One region of the Chryseobacterium sp. MEBOG07 genome, then DNA from elsewhere that is predicted to be linked to it. Evidence: riboswitches for the same ligand, from Rfam matches in the RefSeq annotation. Region 1 holds a riboswitch; the other holds the start of a gene.
What was found. A riboswitch is a leader RNA that binds a small molecule or an ion and turns the genes downstream of it on or off. The one in region 1 is predicted to bind thiamine pyrophosphate.
Positions count from the first base shown of each region.

Region 2: it holds a riboswitch for thiamine pyrophosphate, as region 1 does, so the genes downstream of both, thiS (sulfur carrier protein ThiS) here and pnuC (nicotinamide riboside transporter PnuC) in region 1, are expected to answer to the same signal.

Region 1 is NZ_CP084579.1:3,015,586-3,019,010, reverse strand. Features, by position in the region: gene LF886_RS13975 (response regulator) at 1-171, shown strand, start outside; gene LF886_RS13970 (hypothetical protein) at 260-559, opposite strand; gene LF886_RS13965 (hypothetical protein) at 637-1,227, opposite strand; TPP riboswitch at 1,340-1,448, shown strand; gene pnuC (nicotinamide riboside transporter PnuC) at 1,474-2,070, shown strand; gene LF886_RS13955 (hypothetical protein) at 2,057-3,088, shown strand; gene LF886_RS13950 (RNA polymerase sigma factor) at 3,233-3,425, shown strand, end outside.
Region 2 is NZ_CP084579.1:611,435-614,859, reverse strand. Features, by position in the region: gene LF886_RS02870 (thiamine phosphate synthase) at 1-173, opposite strand, end outside; gene thiC (phosphomethylpyrimidine synthase ThiC) at 170-1,981, opposite strand; gene thiS (sulfur carrier protein ThiS) at 2,006-2,212, opposite strand; TPP riboswitch at 2,270-2,366, opposite strand; gene LF886_RS02855 (RluA family pseudouridine synthase) at 2,474-3,151, opposite strand; gene LF886_RS02850 (hypothetical protein) at 3,163-3,425, opposite strand, start outside.

The DNA.
Region 1 (3,425 bases):
CTTCTCAAAAGCACTGAAGAATTTAAGCATATTCCGGTAATCTATGTTACCGCAAATAATGATATTGTTGCTTTGGCATCAGAAGCTCAGGCAGATGATTATGTATCAAAACCTTTTAATCTTGATGATCTTGAGGAAAAGGTGGCAAAACATATAAAAGAACAGGTATAAATACCAGATATTTTGGTCTTTAGCCGATGACTGGAAAATGAAAATCTCTCAAAATTTTGAGAGATTTTTTATGTAAAATAGAATGATCTTATTGGCTTTTTCTGAGAATTTCCAATGCACTGATGATCTGGGCTTTTGTTAAAGAATAGGTATTCACCTTATAAATCAAAGAGTGTAATAAATTATAAAGTTCCGGGTTTCCCATGATAAAATCTGAAAATGTTTTGACCAGAATTGTTTTTTTTGAAATGATGTTTTGTGCAATCATATACTCAAAGCTAAGATCAATATCAATATTTAATTCTTGCCTTACGGTTAAATTGAAATACTCATCAATCAGATATTTATCTGTTATTGGATTTAATATTTTAGTTTTAGTTTCATCCATAACTGTTGTCATTACACTTTAAAATACAAATTTTATACCGTGTAAAATAAAAACATCTAGTTTAACAAATACAAACTTTATTCTTGAGATAGATTACTTTTAAAATGAGCGATAAAGTCCTCTGCAGTGGGAATATTTTCCAGATTCTTATTAATTTTTTCCAAAAGATCATTGAATGATGCTTCTCCATTTAGAACCTTCAATGAATATTCGAATGGATATAAAGAAATAACACCTCCATTATTGTTATATTTCAAAGTCATGAATCTTAAAGGATATTCCGGGTTTTTGTCCCTGTATAGTTTAAATCCTAATTCATTGACCATATAGTAGGAAAATGCTACTGTTAGCATCAGTCCAATCTGTTTGTCATCCTGATCAAATGATTTACAATACTGGTAAAACCCAGGCTCTTCAGTAACGGCTTTATCTATATTGCTGGGATGGTAGATAGGATTTTCTATTGCCGGTATTATTTTATTATCGATGAAAAAACTATTTAACATTTTGAAAGAGCCGTCAACCAGAACATCATCTGATAAAATCTGATCTTCAGTATATCTGTTGTTAAAATATTCATCTGTATATATTCCATCAATTCTGGGATTTTCAGACGGTTGATTGGCTGTGTTTTTATTCTTTGAAAAAATCTTTTTGAAGAAGTTCATGGGTTACAGTTTTTAGAGTGTATTGTTTGACAAATATAAAAATTATTAATAATCAATGGAGATTATTATTTTCCCGTGTTGCTTTCTTTTTCCGGAAAAAAGCTGCACCTTTGCCCCAACAATGGGGTGCCGCAGGTAACAGTGGCTGAGATGATACCCAGGAATGTACTTCCACACCTGATCTGGATAATACCAGCGTAGGGATTGCTTATTTATCATCTCATCATTTGATTTCTAAAGATTAATATGATGCAGGACATTTTAAAACAAATTACCTTACCGGAATGGTTTGGGGTCTTATTTTCGATAATCCAGGTTTTACTGGCTCGCAAAAACAACGTAAACAACTATCTTTTCGGAATTGCCGGTATTCTGCTTACATTGTATGTGATGCTTACATCAAAATTGTATGCTGAATTTACATTAAACCTTTATTATTTGGTCATGAGCATCTATGGATGGCTGTATTGGAAATTCGGGAAGCAAAAATCCGAAATGGAAATCTCTTTTACCTCAACTGCTGAAAAATGGATTACCGGAGGAATTGTCCTGGGAACCTTTAGTTTATTCTGGTTCTTTCTCACTCATTTCACCGACTCAGATGTTCCCATTTGGGATTCTTTGGTAAGTGCTTTCGCATGGGCAGGAATGTGGCTGATGGCAAGACGAAAAATTGAAAACTGGGTGATACTGAACGTTAGTAATATTATTTCCATCCCCTTAATGATTCATAAAGAATTATATCTCTACGCTGTTTTGACATCATTTTTGTTTTTAGTAGCCATTTCCGGATATCTGGAATGGCAGAAAATTATTAAATCTAAAGCTCATGCTCAGTACTAAAGACATCAGAAAGGAACTTCATGGCGCCTCTAGAATTTCTGACAAGGTGATACAGCATATTCACGAAGAAGGATGGCTTAAGATCTGGGTGCCGAAAAAATATGGTGGCTTAGGGTATCGTTTTGAAGAAGGACTTAAAGCATTATTTGACTGGGCTGAAACCGATGGAAGCTTTGGCTGGATGCTGACACTTTGTGCCGGGGCCAATTATTTTTCCAGAAATATCAATCCTGAAGTGGCTCAATTACTGTTCACCCACTCTAAAACGTGTTTTGGGGGAAGTGGAATGGTAGGCGGAACTGCGGAAAAACAAAGTGATAACACGTACCTTATTAATGGATTATGGAATTTTGCAACAGGCGCACCCCATCTGACCCATTTTACACTCAATGCCAGCATTACAGAAAATGGGAAGTCAATAACGGATGATGACGGTAACGAGATTATTCGCTCGTTCATCGTTCCGAAAGAACAGGCTGTAATCATCCCCAATTGGAAATCTATGGGAATGAAAGCCAGCGGGACCTATTCTTTTACCATTAAAAATGTTCTGGTAAGCGAGGATTACAGTTTTGTTTATGATACTTTTTTCACGAATGATATTCTGGACAGCATTCCGTTTCGGGTTTTTGCGGATTTGACACTTTTGGTCAATTATCTGGGAATCGCTTCTCATTTTATTGAAGAAGCAGAATTTATTCGTCCTCAGATCAATTTCAAAAGTTTTGCAGAGTCCATTGAAAAGCATTTGGAAAAAGTATTAAATATTTCCAGAAATGTTGAAAATTCGCTCAGTGATAACAATGCAATTCCGGCAGATCAACAAAACGAAATTCATAGCTATGGGGTAGAGCTGGTTCAGCAATTATCCCATCAGATACTTAAGATATACACACAGCTGGGAATCCGGGCAACAGATACAGATTCTGCAGTGTATCAGGTGTTCTGTGATTATTTTACGGCGGCGATGCATTCCAATTTCAGACCTTCAATCGATGATTTAAATGTATCTTTTTGAAATAAATCTTTAGGAGTGATTACAATGTCAACTGCTTTCAGCTCAATATGGTTAGGAATTTAAACTTAATATAACGTTAATATGATTGACATAGCTTTTGGATACTTTTGCATCATTGTTTTGAGTTCAAAGACGTTTTAAAAGATGGATCATTTTAAAGAAATATATTCCGGTTATAAGCACAGGGTGTATTTTTTTGTGGCAAAATACCTTTCAGAAGAAGAGGATATTGAAGAAATTGTTCAGGATATTTTTATGCACGTCTGGAAATATCTATCCAAAACCCATTCACCTTCAGAAATTGAAGCACTCATCTTTAAATCTGCCAAACAGGAAA
Region 2 (3,425 bases), 2.4 Mb from region 1:
AGCACCAGATGTGGATAAAAATTTTTATCAATCTGGCTGATCAACTCAATCATTTCATTGCGAGTGATCCATGGTTTACGGATGTGAAGCAAATCAAGCCCTTCCTGAAACATCTGATTAATAGTATCAGTTTCTTTCGGAACAATCAATTCAGAAGTGATTACAAGGATCATATATAAATTTCTTTCCCTTTTTCGATAAACTCTTGAGACTTATCAAACATTCCCTGTTCTGCAGACTCACGGATTTCCTGAGTAATTTTCATTGAACAGAATTTTGGACCGCACATAGAACAGAAATGCGCAATTTTAGCTCCTTCTGCAGGCAATGTTTCATCGTGATAAGCTCTTGCTGTTTCGGGATCTAATGAAAGGTTGAACTGATCTTCCCATCTGAATTCAAATCTTGCTTTGCTTAATGCATTATCCCTGTATTGCGCACCCGGATGTCCTTTTGCAAGGTCTGCCGCATGAGCTGCCAGTTTATACGTAATAACCCCCACTTTTACATCGTCTCTATTTGGAAGTCCTAAATGCTCCTTTGGTGTTACATAACAAAGCATCGCACATCCGAACCAACCGATCATTGCCGCCCCGATTCCGGAAGTAATGTGATCATAACCCGGAGCAATATCTGTCGTTAAAGGCCCTAAGGTATAGAACGGAGCTTCATGACATTCTTCCAGTTGCTTTTCCATGTTTTCTTTGATCATGTGCATCGGAACGTGGCCAGGTCCTTCAATCATCACCTGTACATTGTGCTTCCATGCTATTTTTGTCAGTTCACCTAAAGTTTCCAGTTCTGCAAACTGAGCTGCATCATTGGCATCTGCAATAGATCCCGGGCGAAGGCCGTCTCCAAGAGAGAAAGCAACATCGTACTTCTTCATGATCTCACAAATCTCCTCAAAATGAGTATACAGGAAGCTTTCTTTATGATGAAACAGACACCATTTCGCCATAATGGAACCTCCTCTGGAAACAATTCCGGTTACTCTTTTCGCTGTTAAATGAATGTATCTCAACAAAACTCCTGCATGGATGGTGAAGTAGGAAACTCCTTGTTCTGCTTGTTCAATCAGGGTATCTCTAAAAATTTCCCATGTCAGATCTTCCGGGACTCCTTTTACTTTTTCCAGGGCCTGATAAATAGGTACCGTACCAATCGGAACCGGACTGTTTCTGATGATCCATTCTCTTGTTTCGTGAATATTTTTCCCTGTTGAAAGATCCATAATGGTATCAGCTCCCCATCGGCAAGCCCATACTGCCTTTTCTACTTCTTCATCAATACTGGATGAAACCGCACTGTTTCCGATATTGGCATTGATTTTCACCAGGAAATTTCTTCCAATGATCATGGGTTCACTTTCCGGGTGGTTAATGTTATTAGGGATAATTGCTCTTCCTGCTGCAATTTCGTCTCTTACAAACTCCGGAGTGATTTTTCCTTTCGGAGTATTGGCTCCAAAGCTGTGTCCCGGATGCTGGAAAGCCATTTCTTTTGATACAGATTCAAGCTGTTCTATTCTTTGATTTTCCCTGATCGCTATATATTCCATTTCCGGAGTGATGATTCCCTGCTTCGCATAGTAAAGCTGGGTCAATTCTTTTCCTTCCTGTGCCACTTTAGGTTTATGATCATAAGAAAACCTCAGTTCGTCGAGACGTGGATCTGCTAAACGTGCTTTTCCATATTCAGAGGTAATTCCATCCAGGATATTCACATCATTTCTGTCCAGAATCCATTGTTCTCTGATTCTTGGAAGTCCTTTCTGGATATCAATGACTGCATTTTCATCGGTATAAGGACCTGAAGTGTCGTAAATGGTTACCGGAGCATTATGTTCAAAGCCACCGTTCGTCAGTTTGGTTGGGCTAAGCTGTATTTCACGCATTGCTACATTGATAGGGTGTATTGTTCCTTCAACATAGATTTTCTTTGAGTTCGGAAATGGCGAACATGTAATGGAGTGAGCCATAAGTATAGGTATTAAGTATGAGAATTAACCGCCTTGAGTAGCGGTAATGATTAAAATTGAATCGTTATTGTTGAGGATGGTTTCCGCCCAGACCGACAGCGGAATAATGCGATTGTTGAGGGCTACAGCAATACCCTTTTTCTTTCCGGGTAGTTCAATAGCCAATAATGCTTCCAGAGTTTCAGGAAGTATATCAAATGTTTTTCGGGTGTGGTTGATTATAAGTTCCATTCCTAATATTTTAAATATACTTTAGGAATGGCCATTATTGTACAATAGAATGTACAGCAAAAGTCACCTACTTTTCCCTACGCTGGTATAATCCAGATCAGGTTCAAAGGGTAAAGTCTCAGTCTGTTGATAACAGACACCCCTAAAGTATGGGACGAAGTTAGACATTTTTTTAGAATGGGCAAAATCTGAAATGATTTTAAATAAAAAGCCCGTCTCAATTCCAGAGACGGGCTTTTTATTTTTTATTTACATTCTTCACTATTCTTCACAAGCTCTCCAAATCGCATCATTCTGCGGAACGGGAGCTATGATTTCAATGTTTTCTTTGGTTACCGGATGAATAAACTCCAGTTTTCTGGCATGAAGATTAATTCCTCCATCAGGATTAGAACGTGGGGCACCATATTTTAAATCACCTTTGATAGGAATTCCCGTTTTAGACAACTGAGCACGGATCTGATGATGTCTCCCCGTTTCAAGGTCAATCTCAAGAAGCAGATAATTATCCAATGTTTTGATAATATGATAAGTTAGAATCGCTTCCTTCGCTCCTTCTGTAAACTTAGTAAAGACGATCGCTTTATTATTCTTCTCGTTTTTCTTTAGGTAATGAACCAGTCTCTGACTCTGTGGAATTATCTCTTTTCCCACAACAGCCCAATACGTTTTTTTCACTTCACGGTTTTTCACCATCTGAGTAAGACGGGAAAGCGCTTTGGAAGTTTTTGCATAGATCACCAAGCCTGATGTAGGACGGTCTATACGATGAACCAAGCCGAGAAAAACATTTCCCGGCTTAGCATCTCTTATTTTTATAAAATTCTTGATGGATTCTAATAGTGATTCATCGCCGGTTTTATCGCCCTGTACGAGCTGACCGACTTTTTTATTGATCACCAGAAGATGATTGTCTTCATATATAATCTGCTCCTTCATACTTTTTCAGCCTACCTTCTTCTATTAGATAATGATAGAATAATCCCCGCCAGAAGCCCTACTGTTTTAACCGCTGAAAGCTTTGAATCTTCCGGTATAAAAGCTCCAATTACACAAATAGCTGCTGCTGCATACATCGCATAAACAAAGTTTTTGTTGGTAAGCAATGGAGCCTGAATAAAGAAGCTGGCACCTATCAAGACATAGAAAACTTTTCTTGAAAGTAAATGATTGATTTCCGGAGAAAATAAATTGAACCACCCGATCGCAAGAC